DNA from 2 places in the Planococcus massiliensis genome. Region 2 is predicted to be linked to the other one. Evidence: a T-box and tRNA genes for the amino acid it is inferred to sense, from the RefSeq annotation. Region 2 holds a T-box; the other holds one or more tRNA genes.
What was found. A T-box is a leader RNA that pairs with one kind of tRNA and senses whether it is charged. The one in region 2 lies ahead of serS (serine--tRNA ligase), so its partner is inferred to be a tRNA-Ser.

Region 1: it encodes a tRNA-Ser, which carries the amino acid that the T-box ahead of serS (serine--tRNA ligase) is inferred to sense. The anticodon was not compared.

The regions. Positions count from the first base shown of each region.
Region 1 covers NZ_CCXS01000001.1:2,219,883-2,234,291, reverse strand. Annotated here, with positions in the region: tRNA gene BN1080_RS11115 (tRNA-Thr) at 1-73, shown strand, start outside; tRNA gene BN1080_RS11110 (tRNA-Lys) at 84-159, shown strand; tRNA gene BN1080_RS11105 (tRNA-Leu) at 181-265, shown strand; tRNA gene BN1080_RS11100 (tRNA-Gly) at 271-345, shown strand; tRNA gene BN1080_RS11095 (tRNA-Leu) at 376-464, shown strand; tRNA gene BN1080_RS11090 (tRNA-Arg) at 509-585, shown strand; tRNA gene BN1080_RS11085 (tRNA-Pro) at 611-687, shown strand; tRNA gene BN1080_RS11080 (tRNA-Ala) at 694-769, shown strand; tRNA gene BN1080_RS11075 (tRNA-Met) at 791-864, shown strand; tRNA gene BN1080_RS11070 (tRNA-Ile) at 873-949, shown strand; tRNA gene BN1080_RS11065 (tRNA-Ser) at 965-1,057, shown strand; tRNA gene BN1080_RS11060 (tRNA-Met) at 1,133-1,209, shown strand; tRNA gene BN1080_RS11055 (tRNA-Asp) at 1,213-1,288, shown strand; tRNA gene BN1080_RS11050 (tRNA-Phe) at 1,307-1,382, shown strand; tRNA gene BN1080_RS11045 (tRNA-Gly) at 1,388-1,461, shown strand; tRNA gene BN1080_RS11040 (tRNA-Ile) at 1,472-1,548, shown strand; tRNA gene BN1080_RS11035 (tRNA-Asn) at 1,550-1,624, shown strand; tRNA gene BN1080_RS11030 (tRNA-Ser) at 1,629-1,719, shown strand; tRNA gene BN1080_RS11025 (tRNA-Glu) at 1,726-1,797, shown strand; gene BN1080_RS11020 (1,4-dihydroxy-2-naphthoate polyprenyltransferase) at 1,920-2,831, opposite strand; gene BN1080_RS11015 (isochorismate synthase) at 3,003-4,394, shown strand; gene menD (2-succinyl-5-enolpyruvyl-6-hydroxy-3-cyclohexene-1-carboxylic-acid synthase) at 4,381-6,081, shown strand; gene menH (2-succinyl-6-hydroxy-2,4-cyclohexadiene-1-carboxylate synthase) at 6,078-6,905, shown strand; gene menB (1,4-dihydroxy-2-naphthoyl-CoA synthase) at 6,902-7,720, shown strand; gene BN1080_RS10995 (o-succinylbenzoate--CoA ligase) at 7,823-9,256, shown strand; gene menC (o-succinylbenzoate synthase) at 9,247-10,311, shown strand; gene BN1080_RS10985 (AAA family ATPase) at 10,420-11,157, shown strand; gene BN1080_RS10980 (metal ABC transporter solute-binding protein, Zn/Mn family) at 11,224-12,195, opposite strand; gene yidD (membrane protein insertion efficiency factor YidD) at 12,285-12,515, opposite strand; gene BN1080_RS10970 (Dps family protein) at 12,624-13,070, shown strand; gene BN1080_RS10965 (NUDIX domain-containing protein) at 13,136-13,594, shown strand; gene BN1080_RS10960 (alpha/beta hydrolase family protein) at 13,575-14,357, shown strand.
Region 2 covers NZ_CCXS01000001.1:59,612-74,020, reverse strand. Annotated here, with positions in the region: gene BN1080_RS00340 (hypothetical protein) at 3,198-3,419, shown strand; gene guaB (IMP dehydrogenase) at 3,419-4,885, shown strand; gene BN1080_RS00330 (serine hydrolase) at 5,001-6,359, shown strand; gene pdxR (MocR-like pyridoxine biosynthesis transcription factor PdxR) at 6,407-7,807, opposite strand; gene pdxS (pyridoxal 5'-phosphate synthase lyase subunit PdxS) at 7,912-8,796, shown strand; gene pdxT (pyridoxal 5'-phosphate synthase glutaminase subunit PdxT) at 8,798-9,412, shown strand; T-box leader at 9,424-9,630, shown strand; gene serS (serine--tRNA ligase) at 9,698-10,972, shown strand; gene BN1080_RS00305 (alpha/beta fold hydrolase) at 11,072-11,956, shown strand; gene tadA (tRNA adenosine(34) deaminase TadA) at 11,948-12,442, opposite strand; gene BN1080_RS00295 (YitT family protein) at 12,575-13,438, shown strand; gene BN1080_RS00290 (deoxynucleoside kinase) at 13,533-14,171, shown strand; gene BN1080_RS00285 (deoxynucleoside kinase) at 14,168-14,409, shown strand, end outside.

The sequences.
Region 1 (14,409 bases), 2.2 Mb from region 2:
GGAGTAGCTCAACTGGTAGAGCAACTGACTTGTAATCAGTAGGTTGAGGGTTCAAGTCCTTTCTCCGGCACCACTTTTTGTGAGAGCCATTAGCTCAGTTGGTAGAGCATCTGACTTTTAATCAGAGGGTCGAAGGTTCGAATCCTTCATGGCTCACCATTTTAATTTCATTATTGCCACGCGGGTGTGGCGGAACTGGCAGACGCACTAGACTTAGGATCTAGCGCCTTCGGGCGTGGGGGTTCGACTCCCTTCACCCGCACCATTTTTGCGGAAGTAGTTCAGTGGTAGAACGCCACCTTGCCAAGGTGGAGGTCGCGGGTTCGACCCCCGTCTTCCGCTCCATTTTTTTGCAGCAATTCAAAGCCGACCCATGCCGGGGTGGCGGAACTGGCAGACGCACAGGACTTAAAATCCTGCGGTAGGTGACTACCGTACCGGTTCGATTCCGGTCCTCGGCACCATCTTTGTTTGCAGAAAAAAACCGTCAGGTTTTCATCATGAATAAGCGCCCGTAGCTCAATTGGATAGAGTACTTGACTACGAATCAAGCGGTTAGAGGTTCGAGTCCTCTCGGGCGCGCCATATTTTTATAAGAAGCATCTCAGTTCGGGAAGTAGCTCAGCTTGGTAGAGCACTTGGTTTGGGACCAAGGGGTCGCAGGTTCGAATCCTGTCTTCCCGACCATTCAATGGGGCCTTAGCTCAGCTGGGAGAGCGCCTGCCTTGCACGCAGGAGGTCAGCGGTTCGATCCCGCTAGGCTCCACCAACTATATATTTTAAAGATCCTGGCGGCGTAGCTCAGCTGGCTAGAGCGTACGGTTCATACCCGTAAGGTCGGGGGTTCGATCCCCTCTGCCGCCACTTTTTTAGGACCTTTAGCTCAGTTGGTTAGAGCAGACGGCTCATAACCGTCCGGTCGCAGGTTCGAGTCCTGCAAGGTCCACCATTTATCTATTATCACGGAGGAATACCCAAGTTTGGCTGAAGGGATCGGTCTTGAAAACCGACAGGGGAGTCAAATCCCGCGGGGGTTCGAATCCCTCTTCCTCCTCCATCTTTATAAAAAATGTGTGGACTATCCTTTTAAAAACTTCTATATAATAGAAGAAACTAGTAAGACTATCATTATCGCGGGGTAGAGCAGTTCGGTAGCTCGTCGGGCTCATAACCCGGAGGTCGCAGGTTCAAATCCTGCCCCCGCAACCAAATGGTCCCGTGGTGTAGCGGTTAACATGCCTGCCTGTCACGCAGGAGATCGCCGGTTCGATCCCGGTCGGGACCGCCATTTTTATCTTTCAAATGTGGGTCAGTAGCTCAGTTGGTAGAGCATTAGATTGAAGCTCTAAGTGTCGGCGGTTCGATTCCGTCCTGACCCACCATTTATGCGGGTGTAGTTTAGTGGTAAAACCTCAGCCTTCCAAGCTGATGATGAGGGTTCGATTCCCTTCACCCGCTCCATTATACATATGGGCCTATAGCTCAGCTGGTTAGAGCGCACGCCTGATAAGCGTGAGGTCGATGGTTCGAGTCCATTTAGGCCCACCATTCCGAAGTAGCTCAGTGGTAGAGCACCGCACTGTTAATGCGATGGTCGTAGGTTCGAATCCTACCTTCGGAGCCATACTGGGGAAGTACTCAAGTGGCTGAAGAGGCGCCCCTGCTAAGGGTGTAGGTCGGGAAACCGGCGCGAGGGTTCAAATCCCTCCTTCTCCGCCAGTAATTGGCCCCTTGGTCAAGCGGTTAAGACACCGCCCTTTCACGGCGGTAACACGGGTTCGAATCCCGTAGGGGTCATATAAAAGTGCCATGCATTCAATTGCATGGCACTTTTTCTTTTGTTCAAAACTTTACCTTAACGAATGGCTGTTTCTTTAGATGAAAAAAGAGGTTCTTCAATTAAGAAGAACCTCTTTTTTCTATAGTAGATGATGAATCAAGAGCCCAATCCCAAGCAGGAAGGCAAATAAAGTATTGGTAATTCCTGTTGCCTTCATTGCTGGCATAACTTCAAGCGGCGCAGTATAGCGTTTGAAAGTTTTCACAACATTGAATGCTTTAGGGGCACTTAGAAATACTAAAAGGGTCCACGGGGTTAAATCATTGAAAATCACTAAAGCCAAGATCCATAAATATGAAATAGCAAAGAATGAAGCCAGAATCATTACTCCGACCGGTCTGCCTGTCAGGATAACCAATGTCTTTCGGCCGCTTGCAGCATCTCCGACCATATCACGGATATTATTAGTCATCATGATCGCTGCAACTAATAAGGTGCTTGGTACGGCTAGCAATGATGCTTCTACTGTGACAGACATCGTTTGGATATAGAACGCAATAATTACAATTAAATAGCCCATAACGACTCCTGAGAACAATTCACCAAATGGGGTATAAGCAATAGGAAATGGGCCACCTGTATACAAATAGCCAATAGCCATCGCTGCACCGCCTACGACGAGCAGCCACCAACTGGTTTGAGAGCAAATCCAAATGCCGATAACAGCAGCGATTAGATAGAGAAGCAAAGCAAGTGATAAAACAGTTTTGGGTTTGACCCCGTTCCGGACAATAGCACCGCCGATACCGACAGATTTTTCATTATCCAATCCACGGGCAAAATCATAATATTCATTGAACATATTGGTTGCCGCTTGAATCAATAAACTCGCAATCAGCATGGCGAGAAATAATCCCCAATGGATATCGGTATAATTGATGGCGATCATGGTGCCTAAAAATACGGGAGCAAACGATGCGGTTAATGTATGTGGACGAGTTAATTGCCACCATACGCGCCAGCCGCTGTCTGCCTGAATGGAATGTGTCATGTTGTGTACCTCTCCTTTAATTCTTTCCACCCTTTATTGTACTTCAAATTCACGGTAAATACAGCATATGGTGTGCTGAAATTGGAAGAAAAGAGTATGATAGAGGGTAGAGATTTAAAAAGTGAACTATCACGTGTATTTTGCATTTAAATGAAAAACGGAGGTAATTTGATGAATTCACAGCAGTATTCATCGCCGGAAAATTTTACGGATACGCGTTACTTGGCGTATCGATTTTATACGGAAACGATTGAGGTATCCAGAATGTCGGCTTTGGCTTTTTTTGAAGCGGGTGAACAGCAGTTTAAAGGGAAACGGATGTTTTGGCAGAACCGGGAAAAGACGTTTACGTGGGTCGGTCTTGGACATGCGCATGTAATATCAGCCCATAGCCCGCACGGCCGCTTCGAGCAAATTAAAGAAGAGTGGCAAAGTTTATGCAAACAAATTGTCAATGAAGAGCGGGAAGTTCAGCCCATTCTTTTCGGCGGCTTCTCTTTCGATCCGTTAAATGAGAAAGATAGCGTATGGACAAAATTTCCAGAAGCCTATTTTGCTGTGCCGACTTTTCAAATGATTATTAAAGGTGAACGGGCATATGTCAGTATCCATCTCATCACAAAGGATAAAGATACGTTTACTGCTTTTGATGCATTGCGTAAAGAACGGGATCGATTAATCCATTCCGCTCAAGTATCAGAACTCAAAAAATACCGTAAACCGCTAGTCGTTAAACGGACAGAACTGAAAAAAGATGAATATCTTGATTCCATTAAAAAAGTGACGGCTGTTATTAAAGCGAAACAGGCGGAAAAAGTCGTAATTGCCCGAGCACTAAAGCTGAATTTTGATCAGCCTTTGGCACCGGCATCTGCTCTTTCCCAAGTTTCAGAAGAACAGCCGGAAAGTTTTCTTTTCGGAATGGAAGCTGAAAATCAGTTTTTCTTTGGGGCGACACCTGAACGATTGGTTAAAGTGGAGGACCGCCAAGCACTGTCAACTTGTTTAGCAGGATCGACTCCACGCGGCAAAACGGTAGAAATTGATGCCGCACTTGGCAATGAATTACTAAATGATAAGAAAAACCGTTCGGAGCATCAATTTGTCGTGAAGATGATCAGCCAGGTATTCGATGCACATAGTTCGAAGATGTTTGTGCCGAAAACGCCGAAGCTGATGAAAATACGGGATATCCAACACCTTTATACGCCAGTCGAAGGGGAGTTGAAAGATGGATCCAATCTATTGGATCTTGTACGGGATCTGCATCCGACGCCTGCTCTTGGAGGAGAACCGAAACAGGAGGCGATGAGTTTGATCCGCCAGTACGAAACGATGAACCGGGGCTATTATGCTGCTCCTGTTGGCTGGATCGATGCAAAAGGCGACGGCGAATTCGCTGTCGCAATCCGTTCAGCTTTGCTTGATGGAAAAGATGCTTATTTATATGCGGGTGGGGGAATAGTTGAAGATTCCCATCCGGAAGCAGAATATGACGAAACATGGGTTAAATTCAGACCGATGCTCCGTGTACTTGGAGGTCAAATGAGTGACGAATCGTAAATCATTAACAGAGTATGTATCAGCTTTTACCCATTCACTCGTCCATCTTGGAGTGAAAAATGTAGTTATCAGTCCAGGTTCCCGTTCGACGCCGCTTGCTTATGCGTGTATGAAACAGGAGGGCTTGACGGTTTACCGTCAAATCGATGAACGTTCAGCAGCTTATTTTGCTTTGGGGATGGCGAAAGCTTCCGGCAGTCCAGTGATGCTTCTTTGCACATCTGGAACTGCTGCAGCTAATTATTTTCCTGCCATTGTAGAAGCGTATTATGCACGAGTTCCTTTATTGGTAGTGACGGCTGACCGTCCGCACGAATTGCGCGAAGTGGGTGCGCCTCAAGCGATCAATCAAATCAATCTGTTTGGCTCCCATGTGAAGTGGTCAGCAGATTTGCCGATGCCGGAACCGGAAAATCAATTGAGTTTTCTTTCCCGGCATTTGCACCGTTCGATTGCCACAGCGAAAACGGCGCCAAAAGGCCCTGTACATTTAAATGTGCCATTCCGTGAACCATTGCGGATCGATTTTGAGCAAACCTATGAAAGCCCGGGAGAGATGATGCATTTTACCGGGGAGTTTGTCTTGAATGAAGAAACCAAAACGTTCCTTCAAAACCTAATGGCTAAAGAACGGGGCTTATTAGTAGTCGGTGAAATGACAGAGCGGATGCCTTCGGAATTTTGGAAGTTTGCTCGAGAATTAAATTGGCCGATTTTAGCTGATCCTTTATCCAATCTTCGTTCAGGGGTTAAGGCCGAGGACCGGCATTTAATCATTGATGCCTATGACGCTTTATTGAAGAATGGGGAATTTAAAGAAGCCGTGGTCCCTGATACAGTGATTCGGATTGGCCCGCAGCCAGTTTCGAAGCCGTTGACATTATTTTTGGCAAGCGTTAAACCGGAAACGTATGTTGTTTTTGATGAAAGTCCGATGATGCGCGATGCGCAGTCTGTTGTAACCCATCACATCCAAGCGCCTCCAACAGAATTATGGAAGCTTGGACTGGAGGCACGGCAGCAGCAGGGATTTACCGAGAAATGGCAGAAAGCATCGGCGCTGTATTGGGAAATTGTTGAGCAGCATTGCCAGGATGAAATGGATGAAGGGGTTCTTGCTAAAGTGCTGTTCGAAGAATTAGATGCTTGCGATTTGATCGTTGGCAGCAGTATGCCGATTCGGGATGTAGATACATTCTTCCGTACGAACGGGCGAGATGCCATGATTTATGCAAACAGGGGAGCTAACGGAATCGACGGAGTCGTTTCTACGGCATTCGGTGTACAGGCGGCTTCCAAACGCCCTGCTTATTTATTGATAGGCGATTTGTCGTTTTTGCATGATATGAATGGATTGATTGCATCTAAAATGCAAGAAACGGATTTGACAGTGGTCGTCATGAACAATGACGGCGGCGGAATTTTCTCTTATTTGCCTCAATCGGAAGAAGAGCGGCATTTTGAAGCGTTGTTTGGTACACCGACCGGCTTGAAATTTGAAGATGCAGCGCGCATGTACGATACAGAATATGCTGCTGTTCAAACAAAAGAGCAACTGGTCGAGGCGTTGCGACTGCCGAAAGAAAAACAAGTCAAAATCATCGAAGTCTTTACTGATCGACAGCAAAATGTGTTGAGCCACCGGAAACTATGGGATCGATTTAACGAGGAGCTGGCGAAGCAATGAAAATGAAAGTTAACGGCTTGGATTACCATGTGGAATTACGGAATGAAGGCCAGTCTCCGTCTATCGTTTTTCTGCACGGCTTTACAGGAAGCACCCAAACGTGGCGGAAGATAGCTGATAAGCTGCCGGACTATAAAATCGTTCTTGTGGATTTGCTGGGCCACGGCAAAACTGCGATTCCGGAAGATGCTTCCCGCTACGTCATGGAGCTGCAAGTCCGTGACTTAAATTCTTTGTTTATGGAACTTGGCTTAAAGGAATTTATTCTAGTCGGCTATTCAATGGGCGGCCGGACCGCTCTCGCTTATTCTGCTGCGTATCCGGAACGCTTGCAGGCGCTTGTTCTGGAAAGTGCATCGCCCGGACTTAAAACGGCTGAGGAGCAGTTAGAACGCCAACAGCGAGATAGTGAACTTGCGTTAAAGATTTTAGCGAATGGCATGCCGTCTTTCGTTGAGAAGTGGGAAAACATCCCTCTTTTTGACAGCCAAAAAAAACTGCCGAAAGAAATAAAGGAAGAAATCAAAAAAGAACGGCTGAGCCAACAGCCACTGGGACTTGCAAACAGCTTAATCGGTATGGGAACCGGCTCGCAGCCGTCTTATTGGAACCAGCTAAGAGGCATTCGTGTTCCGGTATTGCTGATCACGGGGAGCTTGGATTTGAAATTCCAAGGCATTGCTGACGAGATGAAAACGGCTTTTTGGCAGGCGGAGCATCAAATAGTCGATGCAGGACATGCAATTCACGTGGAAAAACCGGCTGAGTTTGCTACAATAGTAGATGAGTATTTGAGATTGAACATCCAAGGAGGAAAATCATGACTCGTGAATGGGTAACAGAACGTACATATGAAGACATCAAATATGAGACGTATAACGGCATTGCTAAAATTACCATCAACCGTCCGGAAGTGCGCAACGCATTCCGCCCGAAAACAGTGGAAGAAATGATCGATGCATTTTCTCGTGCACGCGACGATTCTAAAGTAGGCGTTATCGTCTTGACCGGCGAAGGCGAAAAAGCATTCTGCTCAGGCGGAGACCAAAGTGTACGCGGGCACGGGGGCTATGTAGGAGAAGATGAAATTCCACGTTTGAACGTATTGGACCTTCAACGTTTGATCCGTGTAATTCCAAAACCGGTCGTAGCAATGGTTTCAGGTTATGCAATCGGCGGCGGACATGTCTTGCACGTAGTCTGCGATTTGACGATTGCAGCTGACAATGCACGTTTCGGCCAAACAGGCCCACGCGTCGGTTCTTTTGACGCTGGATACGGTTCAGGCTATTTGGCACGTATCATCGGCCATAAGAAAGCGCGTGAAATTTGGTACCTATGCCGTCAATACGACGCACAGGAAGCATTGGATATGGGCTTGGTCAACACAGTCGTGCCATATGAGCAGCTTGAAGATGAAACGGTTAAATGGTGCGAGGAAATGCTCGAAATGAGCCCGACTGCACTTCGGTTTGTAAAAGCGGCGATGAACGCTGATACAGATGGCCTTGCTGGGCTTCAGCAAATGGCTGGAGATGCTACATTGCTTTATTACACAACAGACGAAGCGAAAGAAGGACGGGACGCGTTTAAAGAAAAACGCAAACCGGACTTCGGCCAATTCCCTCGTTTCCCTTGATCAACGAATATTCAAAAGCTGTCCTCTCAGGGGACAGCTTTTTTTAGAAAAATAAAACGCGGAACTGGGATTTCAGCTGTCTTACAAGAAAGGATTTTTATAATGACCTATCCAAACTGGCTGACTCAGCGCAGCCATTTAAGCGGCAGCCGTATGGCGCTGTCTTTTCATGATCAGCAATGGACTTTTTCTGAAGTCAATGAGTTAGCGCTTGAATATGCAGGAAAGCTGGCTTCTTTTGGCATCAACACGGATTCCCGTGTCGCCATTCTTGCGAAATCCACGCCTGATTTTGTTTTTATTATGTATGGATGCCTGCATGCCGGCTGCGAAATGGTGATGCTGAATGAGCGTTTGGCTCCAGCAGAATTGGCTTACCAGATTGAAGATTCTGCGGCCGATTTTGTTTTAGTAGACGATGTGCTGCAGGAGAAAATCGAAGAGCATGTACCGGTTTTATTCAGCAAAATCAAAGCAGCTGCTCCGTCCGACTGGGTGCCGGCGAGCGAATGGAAAAAAGATCGGACGATTTCGATCATGTATACCTCAGGGACGACGGGACATCCAAAAGGTGTCCGGCAAACGGCTGAAAACCACTTTTCGAGCGCTGTTTCGTCTGCATTGAATATCGGGATTGCGCCGGAAGATGTCTGGCTTTGCTCTGTGCCGCTGTTTCACATTAGCGGATTTTCCATATTGATGCGTTCACTGATTTACGGCATGGGCGTACGCTTGTATGAAAAATTCGATGCAGAGCGGAGTGTCGAAGAAATTTGCAACGGAACGGTGACACATGTGTCAGTGGTCAGTGTCACCTTAGAGCGCATCCTCCGCACGATTGAAGAGCGGGGAGCTACAGCTTCACCGAAATTTAAAGCCGTCCTGGCAGGAGGAGGCCCAGTGCCGGTTGCGTACATTCGACGTGCAGAGGAATTGCAGATTCCTGTCCTCCAGACATATGGAATGACAGAGACTTCCTCGCAAACGACGACGCTTCAGCCGGCTGATGCCGAGCGGAAAATCGGTTCATCCGGCAAACCGCTGTTTCTGTATCAAGTGAAAATAGAAGGGGCTGAGAACGCTGGTGAAGCCGGCGAAATTCTCATCCACGGGCCGCAAGTGACGCCTGGATATATTGGCCGCTTTTCGGAGCGGGAAGTGCAAGCCGACGGATGGCTTCATACAGGCGATATCGGCTATTTGGACGAAGAAGGATTTTTGTTTGTCGTAGATCGGCGTTCAGATTTAATTGTTTCCGGAGGCGAAAATGTCTATCCTGCTGAAATCGAGAAAGTGCTGCTCGCCCATCCAGCTGTCCGGGAGGCCGGGGTATGCGGTGCACCGGATGAAAAATGGGGAGAAGTGCCGGTGGCTTTTGTCGTTTTGAACAAACCGGCAGAGACTGAGGAGCTGCTCGCTTATTGCAAACAGCAAATCGCTTCCTATAAAACGCCAAAGCAATTGAAGCTCGTGGAATCGCTGCCGCGCAATGCTTCCAATAAACTCTTACGAAGAGAGCTGAAAACATGGTTGTAACGATCTCGGAAATCGGTTTATCATCGATTAAGCAGCCGTTGAAGCAGCCGTTTAAAACGTCTTTGCAGCGCGTAGAAGAGCGCGAAGTGATCCTGGTAAAAGTGCAGTCATCAGAAGGATTAGTGGGCTACGGGGAATGTGTAGCGTTCTCCACACCTTGGTATACAGAAGAAACTGTGGCCAGCTGCCGCTTTGTAATGGAAAATGTGCTGATTCCTTTATTGAAAGGCAAGGTGGTGGAGAGACCGGAAGAGATCCATCATCTTTTTAGCCGGGTAAAAGGCAATCGAATGGCGAAAGCGGCGATTGAAATGGCTATCTGGGACCTGTTTGCGAAGAAAAAAGATCTGCCGCTTTGGCAAATGGTCGGCGGGACCCGCGAGGCAATTCCAGCAGGAGTAGTGGTCGCGGCGGATGAGACGGAAATTTCTGATCAGGTAGAAGCGGTGGTTGAAAAAGGGTACAGCCGAGTTAAGATAAAAATTACTCCCTTCACCAATATAGAATTGCTTACAGGCATCGTTTCCCGTTATCCCGATACGCTGTTCTTCGCTGATGCAAACGGTGCATTTGATGAGCAGAGTTTCGAGCAGCTTAAACGGTTTGACCAAATCGGATTGACTTTGATTGAACAGCCGTTTGGGGAACAGGAGTGGCATTTGCATGCGAGAGCGAAGCGGGAAATGAAAACACCGATTTGTTTGGACGAAAGCATCACGTGTTTAGAAGACGTCGAGCGGGTGATTAATGAGCAAGCAGGCGACATCATTGTTTTGAAAATGGCCCGGCTCGGCGGCTGGAGCGAAACGCTGCGGATCGTCGAATTGTGCCGGCAGCATTCTATTGGGATGTGGGTGGGCGGCATGATTGAGTTCGGTGTGTCAAAAGCCCATAATCTCGCTCTTGCAGCACTTCCCGGAATTTCTTTGCCTGGCGATTTTTCAGATTCGGATCATTTCTGGAGACAAGACATTATTGAGCCTGGAATAAAAGTCAGGAATGGGAAAATTGCATTGAGCGAGAAACCGGGCATCGGCTATGCGGTCCGTTATTAAGCAAGCATGGATTCAACAGAATCCGTGCTTTTTTTTCAGGCTTTTGGAACCGTTTCAAGATTGAGGCGTATAAGATAATAGAAGAAAACCGATAAAAGGAGGCGCCAGATGTTCTTAAAAAGAGTCACATTGCTCCACGAAAAAATTGAAAATCGGGTGGAGTATCCGTTTACCATTCCTTCGATCAGTGGACTTGAGCAATTGGAATTAACAAGCTCGGTCACTTTTTTTGTCGGGGAAAACGGATCCGGAAAATCCACGCTGCTTGAAGCCATTGCTGATAAATGCGACTTCAATACAGCTGGCGGGGGCCGCAATAATATATACGATGTCCATGCTTCCCAGTCGGTATTGGGCGATTATATCCGTTTGTCCTGGCTTCCGAAAATCGGGAACGGCTTTTTCATGCGAGCGGAATCGTTCTACCATTTCGCGACACATATTGATGAAATGGCAAAAGAAGAAATGATTCCATACCGGGCATATGGAGGGAAATCCTTGCATGAGCAGTCTCACGGTGAATCGTTTTTGTCCCTATTCTTAAACCGCTTTAGCAGCGAAGCCATTTATTTACTGGATGAGCCGGAGGCGGCGCTTTCCCCTCAGCGGCAATTGATGTTTTTGCGGATTTTGCACGAATTGACGCAAGACGAAGAATGCCAATTTATTATTGCGACCCATTCTCCGATTTTGCTTGGATTCCCCGGAGCTCAAATTCTTAGCTTCGACCATGGAGAGATTCAAGAAATCCAATATGAAGAAACGGACCATTACCGCATCACGAAATCATTCTTGGACCATCGGGAACGGTTTTTAACAGAAATTACGGCAGATGAAGAAGAATGACAGCAAACGACCATAAAATCAATAAAAACATAAAAAAAGGCGGACTCCATACGGAATCCGTCTCTTTTATTGCAAAGCTGTTTTCAACGTTTCAAGATTTTTTTCCATCAAACTGAAATAGGTTTCTTCGTTGTCGATGTTTTCTTGGGTGAGAACGCCGAGATTGTTCAATTCAAGCGCTTCTGCACCGACTTCTTTCTGAATCACTTCCGTAAGATTCGACGACACGTTCTGTTCGAAAATGATGTGTTTGATGTTTTTCTCTTTTGCTAAATCAACAATTTCTGTCAGTTCTTTCTGCGATGGTTCATCTTGGCTGTTTAGACCGGCGATTGCGACTTGCTCCAATCCATATGGCTCCGCCATATAGCCGAATGCCGCATGGGAAACGAAGAAGGTTTTCTTGTCCACTTCTTCGGCCATTTTCGCAAAGGAGCGGTCTAATTCTTCCAGCTCAATTTTCAGATCGGCGTAATTGCTTTCGTAGATTTCCGAGTTTTCCGGATCTGCCTCCGCCAAGGAATCTTTGATCGATTCCGCTAATTTCTGGCTAAGCACAGGAGAAATCCAGACATGGGGATCCGTTGAACCATGGTCGTGGCCATCATGCGAGTCCTCTGCATGGGCATCATCGCCGTGATGATCTTCTTCGTGGCTGGTCGCCGCAACCAATTCTTCATCCGTGATGGCATCAGCGGTTGCGACAAACTCGACTTTCTCATTTTTCAGCGTTTTTTGGGCGCTGTCGATAAATCCTTCCAGGCCAAGGCCAACGTAAAACAGCAAATCCGCTTCAGCAAGCGCGATCATGTCTTGCTGGGTCGGTTCAAAGCTATGTTCATTGGATCCTGCGGGATAAATGGATTCAACGGCAACGGCATCGCCGCCAATCCGTTCCGTAAAGTAGGTAAGCGGATAGACGGTCGTATAGACATGGAGCTTCGAATCGGCTTCCGGTTCAGGTAGTGAGCCGGAAGATGCGTCTCCACAAGCGGCCAATAATAAAACCAGGATAAACAAGGGAATAAGTTTCTTCATGAGTTTCCTCCAAAATGTAACGGTTACGTTTTATTTACTTAGAGAATATTACACGATGCGTTTTCAAAACACAAGAAAAACCACCAAAATTATTTTTTTGGTGGCCATTCTTCCGGAACAAAATCGATTCCGCCTTTATTGAAAGGGTGGCAGCTCAGGATGCGGCGTATGGCTAAATAGCCGCCCTTGAACGCACCGTGCTTTTCCACAGCTTCGATTCCATAATGCGAGCAAGTCGGATAGAACCGGCAGCTCGGCGGTGACAGCGGCGAGATGAACCGCTGATAAAAGCGGAATATCTTGATTAACGCAGTTTTCATAATCGCTCATCTTCTTTCAAGAGGGTATTTCCTTATGTTTATTGTAGGCAGATTGGAGGTATAAATAAAGTATAAGAGCTTATCAAATACAAATGGAGAGTGATTTTAATGTCAGCAGAATTAAACCACGAATTAAACGTGCAAGTCGCAACATGGTCAGTAGCCTATACGAAATTACATAATTTCCATTGGTACGTAAAAGGCCCGTCATTCTTTACGCTTCACGTGAAATTTGAAGAATTATATAATGAAGCGACGCTTCATATGGATGAAATTGCAGAACGTTTGCTTGCGCTTGGCGGCAAACCGGTTGCAACGATGAAGGAACAGCTGGAGCTTTCAGTCGTTGAGGAAGCGACAAGCAAAGAAACGGCAGAAGAAATGGTCGATATCATTGTCAGCGATTACGATAAAATCATGAAATCATTGAAAAAAGGCATGGAGCTTGCAGCAGCGGATGGGGACGACATGACAGAAGATATGTTGAACGCGATCCACCAGAACTTAGAGAAGCATTCTTGGATGCTTTCTGCATTCTTAGGCGAAAAGAAGTAAAATAGAAGGACTCGGGCGTACACTTTAACGAGTGTACGCTTTTTTGATGGCAAAGAGGTGAAATGATGAAATATACAGATTTAAACGGACTGCCCTGTGAACTTTCTTTTGTACCCGGAAGCTTTGAAATTCCAAGCAAGCATGTGCTGGTGATTGCTAAGCACGAGGGAAAATGGCTAATGACCGACCATCCACAGCGTGGAATCGAATTTCCGGGCGGTAAAGTGGAAGCGGGCGAAAGTTTAGAGGCAGCCGCCGCCAGGGAAGTATATGAAGAAACAGGAGGCGTAGTGGAAAAGCTGGAATGGTTTGCCGCATACGCCGTTTATGACGAGCCAGCTTTCTGCAAAACGGTTTTTGCTGCCAAAGTGGAGCGAATCGATTCGGTAAATTTGTTGGAGACAAAAGGCGCCGTATTGAAAGAGACATTAGAGGACACAGGAAATTTCAGTTTCCTTATGAAAGATCCTGGAATGCTGAAAATTATGGAGAAGGTGAAAGCGCTTGGAAAATGGGAAGATTGAATCGGCGAAACGTTATCCTTCGCCTAATCCGCAAGTCAAGTTGACGGAAATCGTTTATTGGTCGGAAGGCCTTAAAGTAAAAGGGCTGCTCGCTGAACCGGTGAATAGGGAAAGCACGAGCGGCATCCTGTATTTAAGGGGCGGCATCCAATCGATCGGTATGGTGCGCCCGGCTCGTATTGCGCAATTTGCGTCATACGGATTTACCGTGTTTGCGCCTTATTACCGTGGGAACCGCGGCGGAGAAGGGCGCGACGAATTTGCAGGGGCAGACCGCTGGGATGCGGTCCATGCCGTGGAGGTGCTCAAGCAGAAATGTCCAGGGCCGGTCCATCTATTGGCATTTTCACGCGGCGGCATCATGGCGCTTTGGACAGCTGTCTTGCGGGATGATATTGCTTCTGTGGTGACTTGGGCAGGCGTGACGGATACCGTGCTCACATATAAAGAGCGCCCGGATATGCGCCGCATGATGAAACGCTTGTACGGCGGTACCCCAAACACAGCCTTGACTGCGTTTGAAGAACGGAATCCATTGCTTCGGATTGAAGAAGCACATATGCCATTCTTAATCATTCACGGGCTGCAAGATGAAAATGTTTTTCCTGCGCAGGCCTATTTATTGGAAGAAGCGTTGAAGATGAATGATCAACCGCATGAAACCTGGTATTTCCCGGAATACACGCATTTCTTCCCGCCGGCAGCGAACCGCAAAGTGGCAAAGGCATTGACTATATGGATGAAAGAGCAGGAAAAAAGTTGACCGATTGGAACCAGGAAATAAAAAAGAAGCTCTCCATATTAACTGGAGAGCT
Region 2 (14,409 bases):
ACCACTTGGTTAAGTTAGAAAGGGCGCACGGTGAATGCCTTGGCACTAGGAGCCGAAGAAGGACGGCACTAACACCGATATGCTTCGGGGAGCTGTAAGTGAGCTGTGATCCGGAGATTTCCGAATGGGGGAACCCACCGCCTTTAATGGGGCGGTATCCATGTGTGAATTCATAGCACATGAGAAGGCAGACCCAGGGAACTGAAACATCTAAGTACCTGGAGGAAGAGAAAGCAAATGCGATTCCCTGAGTAGCGGCGAGCGAAACGGGAACAGCCCAAACCAAGAGGCTTGCCTCTTGGGGTTGTAGGACACTCAATGTGGAGTTACAAAATCCGAATTTAAGCGAAGCGACCTGGAACGGTCCGCGGCACAAGGTAACAGCCCTGTAGCTGAAAAGTTCGGATCTCCCGAGTGGATCCTGAGTACGGCGGAACACGTGAAATTCCGTCGGAATCCGGGAGGACCATCTCCCAAGGCTAAATACTCCCTAGTGACCGATAGTGAACCAGTACCGTGAGGGAAAGGTGAAAAGCACCCCGGAAGGGGAGTGAAACAGATCCTGAAACCGTGTGCCTACAAGTAGTCAAAGCCCGTTTATGGGTGATGGCGTGCCTTTTGTAGAATGAACCGGCGAGTTACGATTGCATGCAAGGTTAAGCTGAGAAGGCGGAGCCGCAGCGAAAGCGAGTCTGAATAGGGCGCATGAGTATGCAGTTGTAGACCCGAAACCAGGTGATCTACCCATGTCCAGGGTGAAGGTAAGGTAACACTTACTGGAGGCCCGAACCCACGCACGTTGAAAAGTGCGGGGATGAGGTGTGGGTAGCGGAGAAATTCCAATCGAACCTGGAGATAGCTGGTTCTCTCCGAAATAGCTTTAGGGCTAGCCTCAATCTTTGAGAATCCTGGAGGTAGAGCACTGTTTGGACTAGGGGCCCATCCCGGGTTACCGAATTCAGACAAACTCCGAATGCCAGTGATTTATGATTGGGAGTCAGACTGCGAGTGATAAGATCCGTAGTCAAGAGGGAAACAGCCCAGACCACCAGCTAAGGTCCCCAAATATCCGTTAAGTGGAAAAGGATGTGGCGTTGCTTAGACAACCAGGATGTTGGCTTAGAAGCAGCCATCATTTAAAGAGTGCGTAATAGCTCACTGGTCGAGTGACACTGCGCCGAAAATGTACCGGGGCTAAACGGATTACCGAAGCTGTGGATGGACCTCGTCTGAGGTCCGTGGTAGGAGAGCGTTCTAAGGGCGTTGAAGTCAGACCGGAAGGACTGGTGGAGCGCTTAGAAGTGAGAATGCCGGTATGAGTAACGAAAGACGGGTGAGAATCCCGTCCACCGAATGCCTAAGGTTTCCTGAGGAAGGCTCGTCCGCTCAGGGTCAGTCGGGACCTAAGTCGAGGCCGATAGGCGTAGACGATGGACAACAGGTTGATATTCCTGTACCACCTCCCCGCCGTTTGAGCAATGGGGGGACGCAGAAGGATAAGGCGAGCGCGCCGTTGGTTGTGCGCGTCCAAGCAGTGAGGCGTGGAATGAGGCAAATCCCATTCCTGATACGTTAAGCTGTGATGGCGAGAGGATTCATCCTCGAGTCCCTGATTTCACACTGCCAAGAAAAGCCTCTAGCGAGGCGGGAGGTGCCCGTACCGCAAACCGACACAGGTAGGCGAGAAGAGAATTCTAAGGTGAGCGAGTGAACTCTCGTTAAGGAACTCGGCAAAATGACCCCGTAACTTCGGGAGAAGGGGTGCTCTGGTAGGGTGAATAGCCCGAGAGAGCCGCAGTGAATAGGCCCAGGCGACTGTTTAGCAAAAACACAGGTCTCTGCAAAACCGTAAGGTGACGTATAGGGGCTGACGCCTGCCCGGTGCTGGAAGGTTAAGGGGAGTGCTTAGCGCAAGCGAAGGTGCGAACTGAAGCCCCAGTAAACGGCGGCCGTAACTATAACGGTCCTAAGGTAGCGAAATTCCTTGTCGGGTAAGTTCCGACCCGCACGAAAGGCGTAACGATCTGGGCACTGTCTCAACGAGAGACTCGGTGAAATTATAGTACCTGTGAAGATGCAGGTTACCCGCGACAGGACGGAAAGACCCCGTGGAGCTTTACTGTAGCCTGATATTGAATTTTGGTGCAACTTGTACAGGATAGGTAGGAGCCTTTGAGCCCGGAGCGCCAGCTTCGGAGGAGGCGTCGGTGGGATACTACCCTGGTTGTATTGAAATTCTAACCCACACCCCTGATCGGGGTGGGAGACAGTGTCAGGCGGGCAGTTTGACTGGGGCGGTCGCCTCCTAAAGAGTAACGGAGGCGCCCAAAGGTTCCCTCAGAATGGTTGGAAATCATTCGCAGAGTGTAAAGGCACAAGGGAGCTTGACTGCGAGACGTACAGGTCGAGCAGGGTCGAAAGACGGGCTTAGTGATCCGGTGGTTCCGCATGGAAGGGCCATCGCTCAACGGATAAAAGCTACCCCGGGGATAACAGGCTTATCTCCCCCAAGAGTCCACATCGACGGGGAGGTTTGGCACCTCGATGTCGGCTCATCGCATCCTGGGGCTGTAGTCGGTCCCAAGGGTTGGGCTGTTCGCCCATTAAAGCGGTACGCGAGCTGGGTTCAGAACGTCGTGAGACAGTTCGGTCCCTATCCGTCGCGGGCGCAGGAAATTTGAGAGGAGCTGTCCTTAGTACGAGAGGACCGGGATGGACACACCGCTGGTGTACCAGTTGTTCTGCCAAGGGCATCGCTGGGTAGCTATGTGTGGCCGGGATAAGTGCTGAAAGCATCTAAGCACGAAGCCCCCCTCAAGATGAGATTTCCCATTGCGCAAGCAAGTAAGATCCCTCAAAGACGATGAGGTAGATAGGTTCGAGGTGGAAGCGTGGCGACACGTGCAGCTGACGAATACTAATCGATCGAGGACTTAACCAACTTTGTTTACGGAAACCGTTCCCATCCCGAACACGGAAGTTAAGCTCTTTTGCGCCGATGGTAGTTGGGGGTTTCCCCCTGTGAGAGTAGGACGTCGCTGGGCCCTGAATCAGTCGTTACCGTAGCCGGTAACGGCTTTTTTGTTATTAATCAAATTTTTTGTCACTCACTATTTTTGGATAAACTCTAAAAGAAACTGAAAAGACAAATAAAAATGAGTGTAGTTTATCAATTTGAAACCTTGAAGCCTAGCCTAATGGAAGAATGGAATTCTACTAAATTTCTGATCTATAAAGAAGGCAAGGAGGTTAAACAATATGCTTCGCCAACTTCTCCACTAAAAATGGAAGAAGAAATCAAAAAATGCTTTCATCAAGAAGTCCGAATACTTTTTCTTCTTCGGGTTTCCTTGACACTGCATAGCGGCGCTGATAACCTTACAATAATATTTAAAAGGAAGCAGGAGGCGGGTCCATAATGTGGGAGTCTAAATTTGTAAAAGAAGGTTTAACGTTCGATGATGTATTGCTTGTGCCAGCTCGATCAGAAGTATTGCCGAAAGACGTAAGTTTATCGGTGGAATTAACTTCTACGATCAAGCTGAATATACCGATCATCAGTGCCGGCATGGATACTGTAACAGAGGCGAAGATGGCTATTTCAATGGCACGTCAAGGCGGATTAGGGATTATCCATAAAAACATGAGCATCGAAGAACAAGCGGAACAAGTAACTACTGTAAAACGTTCTGAAAATGGTGTTATTACCGATCCTTTCTTCTTAACTCCAACGCATCAAGTGTTTGATGCGGAACATTTGATGGGGAAATACCGTATTTCAGGGGTGCCGATTGTAAACAATGAAGAAGAGCAGAAATTGGTAGGAATTATCACAAACCGGGATCTGCGTTTCATCCAAGATTATTCTTTGCAGATCAATGAAGTGATGACGAGGGAAAAATTAGTGACGGCTCCAGTGGGCACTACGCTGGAAGATGCGGAAAAAATCCTTCAGCAGTATAAAATTGAAAAATTGCCGATTGTGGACAACGATGGCGTATTAAAAGGCCTAATCACAATCAAGGATATCGAGAAAGTCATTGAATTCCCAATCGCTGCTAAAGATGCACACGGACGCTTGCTTGTTGGCGCTGCTGTTGGCGTTACTTCCGATACGATGAAACGCGTAGAGCAATTAGTGAAAGCATCTGTTGACGTAATCGTCTTAGATACAGCGCATGGGCATTCCAAAGGTGTTCTAGATATGGTGCAGCAAATCCGTCAAATGTATCCGGATCTGGCCATCATTGCAGGAAATGTAGCAACTGCAGAAGGCACAAAAGCATTGATTGAAGCAGGAGCTGACGTCGTTAAAGTGGGGATCGGACCAGGTTCGATTTGTACAACACGCGTGGTTGCTGGTGTAGGGGTCCCTCAAATCACTGCTGTTTACGATTGTGCAACAGAAGCACGCAAACACGGCAAAGCGATTATCGCCGATGGCGGCATCAAGTATTCTGGCGATATTATCAAAGCATTGGCTGCTGGCGGCCATGTCGTGATGTTAGGAAGCTTGCTCGCGGGTACGACTGAAAGCCCTGGGGAAACTGAAATTTTCCAAGGACGCCGTTTCAAGACTTACCGCGGAATGGGTTCCATCGCATCGATGGAAAAAGGTTCGAAAGACCGCTACTTCCAAGATGATGCCAAAAAATTGGTTCCAGAAGGCATCGAAGGTCGTCTGCCATATAAAGGGCCTTTATCAGATACAATCCATCAGTTGCTAGGAGGCATTCGTGCGGGCATGGGGTATTGCGGAACAAAAGATTTGCAGACCTTGCGCGAAGAAGCTCAATTTATCCGTATGACTGGCGCTGGATTGCGTGAAAGCCATCCGCATGATGTTCAAATCACAAAAGAGTCACCTAACTATTCCATTTCGTAATAAGTAAACCTTTCAGCACCCTTTTTCGTCTAATTTTAGGCGCAAAGGGTGCTTTTTACATGTTTTTGTTTCAGGACCAATATAATATGATAGAATAGCATGGGTAAACTTATAGATGGAGGTATTTATACAGGTGAAGAATGTTTTAAAAATGACGATGTTGCTTACTGTAATGGCTGTTTTCTTAACGACAATTATCATTCCGCAGCAAGCTAAAGCGGAGAATTCATTGAATATAATGGCGGATGCTGCAATTTTGGTTGATGCTGAGACAGGGAAAATATTATACGAACAAAATTCTGAAGCACCGCTTGGAATTGCCAGTATGACAAAGATGATGACAGAGTATTTATTGTTTGAAGCGATTGAAGAAGGCCGCATTACTTGGGATCAGGAATACAAAGTGACGGACTATACTTACAAAATATCCCAGGACTTGCGTTTGAGCAATGTTCCTTTGCGCAAAGATGAAAGCTACACGATCCAAGAACTTTATGAAGCAATGGCGATCTATTCTGCGAATGCAGCAACGATCGGAATTGCGGAAACAATTGCAGGTACAGAAGGCGAATTCGTTCGATTGATGAATGAAAAAGCCGCTGAGTTCGGTTTGAAAGATACAAAATTCGTCAATTCGACAGGCTTGAGCAATAAAGACTTGATGGGGATGCAGCCGGAAGGTACAGGCCCTACAGATGAAAACGTCATGCCGGCTCGGTCGGTCGCTCTTTTAGCGAAAACTTTGTTGGACACGTATCCTGAAGTTTTAGAAACAACGAAGATTCCCCAAAAAGTTTTCCGTGAAGGCACGGATGATGCAACGAACATGGAAAACTGGAATTCGATGCTTCCTGGTTTAATCTATGAATACGAAGGTGTAGACGGCCTGAAAACAGGAACGACGGATTTTGCAGGACACAGTTTTACCGGTACAGCGAAACGTGGAGACACGCGCCTTATTGCCGTTGTGATGAAAGCTGTGGATAGCGAAGGCGTCGGTTCTTACAAAGCCCGTTTTGATGCAACACGTGCCTTATTTGATTTCGGTTTCGGCCAATTCACGACTGAAGAAATCGTGCCAGCCGGCTATCAGTTTGAAGGAAAAGAAACTTTGCCTGTCACAAAAGGCAAGGAAGACAAAGTAAATATTGCGGTCAAAGAACCGATTAAGATGTTGATCCGCACAGTAGACAAAGATTCTTACAAGCCGGAATTGGTGATCGATGAATCTGTGCTGGCTGACGGAGAAATGGAAGCTGGCGTTGATAAAGACAAAGTGGTCGGCTCGGTTAAAGTGGCAAAAACGGAAGGCACCGATTATGGCTACCTGGATGGAAAAAATGCTGGAGCTGAAGTCGTTACAACTGAAAAAGTAGAGCGCGCCAACTGGTTCTCTCTATCGATGCAAGCAGTCGGAAGCTTCTTCTCTACTATGTGGGTTGGAGCCGTTGATTTCGTTACAGGTTTATTCTAATCAAAAGCAGTTCCCCTTCTAAATAAGGGAACTGCTTTTTTGTGCTTTTAAAGGGGATCGATTCCCCAGCAGTGCATTAATTTGGCAATGCCTTGTTCAATTTCCGCTTCTGATAAGCCGCCAAAACCGAGGACAATCTTTGGCGGGGTAAGTGTTCGTCCAAAAATATCGTAGGATTCCAAGCCGAAGACCCGGATTTTGTGCTGTTTGGCCAGCTCAAGCAACTCTTTTTCGGAGAAGGGGGTCTCGATGGTCAATACGATGTGCATGCCTGCCTGTTCGCCCGAAACTGTAACTGCCGGTGCATACGGAGCCAACGCGGAAGTCAGCTGTTCTAATTTTTTTTTATAAAGTTTCCGCATGCGATTCAAGTGGCGCGAAAAATGGCCCTCTTTCATAAATTCAGCGACGATTTGCTGATCGGTGCGCGGAACGGAAGAGGAATAATGAAGAAACGTCTGCTGATACGCGGCAAGCAGCCGTTTCGGCAGCACCATGTAAGCGATGCGCAAGGAAGGCATCAACGATTTGGAAAAGGTGCTGAGGTAGATGACCCGGCCGCTCAAATCCATGCTTTGCAAGGCAGGGATGGGGCGGCTTGTGTAACGGAATTCACTGTCGTAATCGTCTTCGATAATGAACCGTTCCGTTTTCGCTGCCGCCCAGTTCAATAATTGGGCCCGTTTCGCTGCACTCAAGACCGAACCGCTCGGAAATTGGTGGGAAGGCGTCACGTAAGCGACATCCACAGCGGAATTTTCTAATTCGCTAATATCAATGCCGTCTTCTTCAACCGCAATCGGCACGGCTTTCCGGTCATAGTGGGCAAAAATGGTGTGCGTGAGCGGGTATCCTGGATTTTCAAAGCCATAGACGACATGTTTATCCAGCAGCCGGATCAACAGCGGCATCAATTGCTCGGTACCGGAGCCGATAATAAGTTGGTCTTTATCGCAGACGACCCCTCTCGATTGAAATAAATAACGGGCAATTTCCTGGCGGAGCTCCTCATCTCCTTGCGGATGGCCGGAAAGAAGCAGTTCGTGGTTGCTCTCGTCCATCACTTCTTTGGCGATTTTTCGCCACGCCGCAAATGGAAAGGACTGTGTATCAATTTTTCCGGAGTTGAAATCATATTGATACACGAAATGCTCTCTCTGAACCGGCTCTTCCTGCGGGAGGTCGAGATAAGCCAGTTCTTCAATGGCTTGGGCATAATAGCCTTTCCGGTCCCGCGCTTCAATAAACCCCTCAGCGACAAGCTGTCCATACGCCAGTTCAACGGTCGTTTGGCTAATGTCCAGAAAATCGGAAAGCTTGCGCTTGCTGGGCAATTTGACGCCGACCGAAATTTTGCCGCTGATGATGGCTTGTTTGATTTCTTCGTAAAGCTGTTTGTATAAAGGAATGGCACCGTCGCGTTTAAGTTGAAACATCAGCATGTCCATAAGATTCTCCTATCTGACCTTACGAATTTATATGAAACTGGTTCTTTTTATATGGTCACTCTTTATTATACTGAAGGTGTAAAGAAAAGAGGAGGGAATTTGGAATGAGTGAACAAGGAACTAATCGCGTTAAACGCGGCATGGCCGAAATGCAAAAAGGCGGCGTTATCATGGATGTGGTCAACGCGGACCAAGCACGGATTGCGGAAGCTGCAGGTGCTACCGCTGTCATGGCATTAGAACGCGTGCCTTCAGATATCCGGAGAGACGGCGGCGTTGCCCGGATGGCGGATCCGCGCATTACCGAAGAAGTGATGAAGGCGGTCTCGATCCCGGTGATGGCCAAAGCGCGTATTGGCCATATTGTGGAAGCTCGTGTGCTGGAAGCGATGGGCGTTGACTACATTGATGAAAGCGAAGTATTGACGCCGGCAGATGAAGAATTCCATTTGTTAAAAAATACATATACGGTGCCATTTGTCTGCGGCTGCCGCAATTTAGGCGAAGCCGCACGCCGCATTGGCGAAGGAGCCTCCATGCTCCGGACAAAAGGCGAACCGGGAACGGGCAATATCGTCGAAGCAGTGCGCCATTTGCGGCAAGTGAATGCAGAGGTGCGCAAAGTGGTGGCCATGAGCGAAGACGAATTGATGACGGAAGCGCGGAACTTAGGGGCTTCGTATGAATTTTTGAAAGAAGTAAAAGAATTAGGGCGTTTGCCGGTCGTGAATTTTGCGGCAGGCGGTGTGGCAACGCCAGCGGATGCCGCATTGATGATGGAACTGGGAGCCGATGGGGTGTTTGTCGGATCCGGCATCTTCAAATCGGAAAATCCTGAAAAATTTGCCCGTGCCATCGTTGAAGCCACGACTCATTACCAGGACTACCGATTGATCGCGGAGCTTTCAAAAGACCTGGGCATCGCAATGAAAGGAATTGAAATTTCCACCATCGCTGCGGGAGAACGCATGCAAGAGCGGGGCTGGTAAGATGAAACGCATCGGAGTCTTGGCGCTGCAAGGAGCGGTCCGTGAGCATATGCGGTCAATTGAAGCCTGCAAGGCGGAAGCTGTTGCGGTAAAGCGCCCAAAAGATTTAGAAGGATTAGACGCGCTGATTTTGCCTGGCGGCGAAAGCACTGCGATTCGCCGGTCCATTGATCGCTGCGGCTTGTTGGAGCCGTTGCGGGAGTTTGCAGAAACCGGCAAACCACTGTTTGGCACATGCGCCGGGTTGATTTTATTGGCAGGTGCGGTGGTTGGATACGAAGAGCCGCATCTCGGGGTGATGGACGTGGTGGTAGCGCGCAATTCGTTTGGCCGTCAAGTGGACAGTTTTGAAGCAGCGCTCTCGATCAAAGGAATGGCCGGCGCTTTTGAAGCGGTGTTCATCCGTGCACCCCATATCGTCCGTGCCGGCCCATCGGTTGAAGTGCTGTGTGAACATGAGGGGAAAATCGTCATGGCGCGGAGCGGGCAGTTTCTTGGCTGCTCGTTCCATCCCGAATTGACCGATGACCACCGGATCATGGAATACTTTCTGAACATGGTTCCTCCCGCCGCGGAAGCTCTCTTGCCAAACGATTCAATTTATAGTAAAGTATGATTAATTTAAAAGTAGAAACGTTGATGGGAACTAGTAGGACGTCTGTTTTTCCAAAGAGAGCCGGTGGTTGGTGCGAACCGGTGAAAAGCGCGTGTGAATCCACCCCTGAGTTGCATGGCGACAGAAGCCATTGCCGGTTTAAAGGCCGTTATGTAATGAAGAGGACTGGCTTTTGCCGGTCAATCAGGGTGGCAACGCGGGTAGCTCTCGTCCCTTTTACCAAGGGATGGGGGCTATTTTTGTTGCCTTTTTTCCATGGACCGAAAATTTAGAGGAGGAATTTACATGTTAGACATTAAGTATGTACGTGCGAATTTTGAAGAAGTGAAAACGAAACTGGCGAAGCGCGGGGAAGACATTTCCGTGCTGGACGATTTTGAAACAGTGGATGCCAAACGCCGTGAATTGATTGCGCAAACAGAGAAGTTGAAAGCAGAGCGCAACGAAGCTTCTCAAAACATTGCCCTCATGAAGCGCAATAAAGAAAACGCAGACGAAGCAATTGCCAAAATGCGCGAAGTCGGCGACCAGATCAAAGTGATTGACGATGAATTGCGTGAAGTGGAAGAGCGTCTGAATTACATCATGATGCGTGTGCCGAACATTCCGCATGACAGCGTGCCGGTCGGCGATTCTGAAGACGACAACGTGGAAATCCGTACATGGGGAACAAAGCCGGAATTCGCCTTTGAAGCGAAGCCGCACTGGGACCTGGGGACAGATTTGAACATCATCGATTTTGAACGTGCAGCAAAAGTAACGGGCAGCCGTTTTGTCTTTTACCGCGGGCTAGGGGCACGCCTTGAACGCGCACTGATCAACTTCATGATGGACCTTCACCAGGAAGAGCATGGGTACGAGGAAATGCTGCCGCCGTATATGGTCAATCGCGACAGCTTGACCGGTACCGGCCAATTGCCGAAATTCGAAGAAGATGCGTTCTTGATTGAAAAAGAGGATTACTTCATGATTCCGACATCTGAAGTGCCGGTAACGAACTTCTACCGCGACGAAATCCTATCAGCGGACATGCTGCCGCAAGCCTTTGCTTCATATAGCGCGAATTTCCGCTCTGAAGCCGGTTCTGCGGGGCGTGACACACGCGGGTTAATCAGACAGCACCAATTCAATAAAGTCGAGCTGGTGCGCTTTGTGAAGCCGGAAGATTCATATGATGAATTGGAGAAACTGACAGGGCACGCGGAAAAAGTGCTGCAGCTTCTTGGCCTTCCTTACCGCGTCTTGAAAATGTGCACGGCCGACCTTGGTTTCACTGCTGCGAAGAAATACGACATCGAAGTATGGATTCCGAGCCAGGAAATGTACCGCGAAATTTCTTCTTGCAGCAATTTTGAAGATTTCCAGGCTCGCCGTGCGAACGTCAAATTCCGCCGCGAAGCAAATGGCAAGCCGGAATTTGTCCACACGTTAAACGGCAGCGGCTTGGCGATCGGCCGCACCGTAGCCGCCTTGCTTGAAAACTGCCAGCAGGAAGACGGCACCATCTTGATTCCTGAAGTGCTGCGTCCTTACATGGGCGGCAAAGAAATCATCCAATAAACTAAATGAGAAGAGCCTGGAAATAGATTGTTTCCAGGCTCTTTATTTTGGTGAAAGCGGGTAAAGAAAGGGAAACGCTAATCGAAAGGAAGGATGGAAGTGGAACAGGTCTCTTTTGAATACGTCAAAACGAACGGCATTACCTTGCATACGGCAGTGGCAGGTCCGGAAAACGGACCGCTTGTCGTGCTGCTGCACGGCTTCCCGGAATTCTGGTATGGCTGGATCCATCAAATCGAACCGCTGGCAGCGAAAGGCTACCGCGTCGTCGTGCCCGACCAGCGCGGCTATAATTTGAGCGACAAACCGGCAGGCATCGAAAACTATACATTGGATTTATTGCGCGATGATATTGTCGGGTTGATCGAGGGGTTTGAACGAACAAGCGCTACCATTATCGGCCACGATTGGGGAGGTGCAGTCGCCTGGCATTTGGCTGCCACTAAGCCTCAATATGTGGATCAGCTCATCGCCGTCAACATTCCGCATCCAAAGGCGATGCCGCGGGTCATGAAGAAAAATCCGGCGCAATGGGTGAAGAGTTCCTATATCGCTTTTTTCCAAATGCCGGAGCTTCCAGAGAAAACATTGGCAGCGGACTATTTTAAAACAATGGTCAGCAGTTTAGTATCGACGAGCCGGCCAAACACGTTCTCGGAAGAGGAGATTTCCGCTTATCAATCCGCTTGGGCGCAGCCAGGGGCATTGACCGCGATGCTCAATTGGTACCGGGCGATCCGAAAAGGCAGCATGCTGCAGACGCCTGAAGAAAAAATTGGCGTGCCGGTGCGGATCATCTGGGGGTTAGGGGATCAATTTCTATCTCCGATGCTTGCAAAAGAAAGCCTGAATTTCTGCCGCGACAGCGAATTGGTTTTTGTCGGCGAGGCTACCCACTGGGTGCATCATGAACAGGCTTATATCGTGAACAAGTTAATTGCACAGTTTTTAAGCGAGAAAAAAGCGGAAGCGCCTTTACAATAGGGACTCCCGCTTTTTCTTCTTTTTGTTCTCCCGGAGGGCCCGGAAGAAATTCGTCAATAGCTGGCCGCATTCTTCTGCCAAGACGTTTTCCGTCACGTCGCATTGATGGTTAAAGCGCTCATCGTTCAATAGCCGGTAGAGGGAATCAACGCTGCCCGCTTTCACATCGCGTGCCCCGTAAATAACGCGCGGAATGCGCGACTGCAGAATGGCCCCTGCACACATCGGACAAGGCTCTAACGTTACGTAAAGCTGGGTATTTTCCAATCGCCAGCTGCCGAGTTTCTGGCAGGCTTCCTGGATGGCCAATAATTCGGCATGAGTCACGGCGTTTTGCGTCGTCTCCCGAAGGTTATGGGCCCGTGCAATCACTTCCCCGTCCCGGACGATGACTGCCCCAATCGGCACTTCCCCTTTTGCTGCTGCTTTTTCCGCTTCTTCCATTGCCAATTGCATGTAAAAATGATCTAATTCGCTGCCATTCATCAAACATCGCTCCTTAGGGATAGTGTAGCATTTTTTTGCCATTTTAAAACCGCTTTCAAGACAAACGTCCCGATAAAAGGTAAAATAAAAAATAGCTTAAACAGACAAAGGCGAACACATAGGGGAGATTTGATGGTAAAAGAACATAAAAAGGAGTCCTTTCGGCATTTTATCGGGCGTTTTTGCCTTATTTTATTAGGTGCGACAATGGCTGCTGTTGCAATTGAGCTTTTTTTAGTGCCTAATTCGATCATCGATGGCGGGATCATCGGGATTTCATTGATTTTGGATTATTTGACGCCGATTCCTTTCGGTATTTTGATGGTAGTCATCAATCTGCCATTCCTCTTCTTTGGATACAAACACATCGGAAAAAACTTCTTTCTCTCTTCGATTTTTGCGATTGTAGCGCTTGCCATTATCGAATTTCCCCTGCATCCGATTCCTGGAGTGGTCGATGACCCGCTGCTTGCCACGGTTTTCGGCGGTCTGATCCTGGGTGCAGGTGTAGGGCTCGTCATCCGCAATAGCGGCGCGCTGGACGGGACGGAAATCCTCGGCATTTTATTGACGCGCAAACTGCCTTTTTCAGTCGGTGAATTCGTGATGTTCGCCAATATTTTCATTTTCCTATGGGCCGGCTTCGTGCTGGGATGGGAACATGCGATGTATTCGATTTTGACTTATTACATTGCTTCGAAAACCATTGACATGGTGATTCAAGGCCTGGACGATACGAAAGCGGTGCTCATTGTTTCAGATGAATTTATCGAACTGGGCGATGCCATCAATTCGCGCCTTGGCCGCAGCGTGACGAAACTTCACGGCAAAGGCGGTTTTGAAGAATCGGCGAAAGATGTCATTTATGTCGTCGTCACGCGTTTGGAAATTTCAAAGCTCAAACAGATTGTGGCAGACATTGATCCAACCGCATTTGTCACCATCATGGACACGCAGGAAGTGCACGGCGGAACATTCAAAGCAGCTATCCATTAAACTGGACGGCTGTTTTTTTTCTACTTTTCAGGTGCTGTCTATGGTAAAATAAATGGCACTGCATCACACTTGAAAAGAAAGAGGGGGACTTCCCATGCCGGTGCCATTTATCACGGTAGAAGGTCCGATAGGCGTTGGCAAAACGTCGTTGACGAAAGTAATTGCTGAACAAAACCAATTCCAACTGCTAAAAGAAATCGTGGACGAAAACCCGTTTCTCAATAAATTCTATGAAGATATTGAAGAATGGAGCTTCCAGACGGAAATGTTCTTTTTATGCAATCGCTATAAACAATTATCCGATATCCAGAAAAAGTTCATCTCGAACCGTGAACCTGTCGTAGCGGATTACCATATTTTTAAAAATCTCATTTTTGCGAAGCGCACATTGCCGGAAGCGGAGTATGCCAAATACGAAGCGATTTACCGCATCTTGACCGCAGACATGCCAAAACCCAATATCATCATTTATTTGCATGCGAGCCTGGATACGCTGATGAAGCGCATTAAGCTGCGCGGACGCGAATTTGAAAAAATGATCACGCCGGAATACATGGAGCAGCTTGCCGCTGACTACCATGCCTTCATCGAAGTTTTTGAACAGGCGCATCCGGAAATACCGGTTCTTCGCTTTAACGGAGATGAAATCGATTTCGTTCAAAATGAAGCAGATCTGCAGCTGATTTTAAGAAAAGTGGACGAAACTTTACAACAAAGGAGCTTATCAATATGAATTTACGCGAAAAATACGGCATCCCTTCGGATGCTGTTATTACGATTGCCGGGACAGTAGGCGTCGGCAAGTCAACAATGACAAAAGCTTTGGCAGATGCCTTGCAATTCCGGACCTCGTTTGAAAAAGTGGACACGAATCCTTATTTGGATTTGTTCTACGATGATTTCGAGAAATGGAGCTTCCATCTGCAGATCTATTTCCTGGCTGAACGCTTCAAAGAACAAAAGCGGATGTT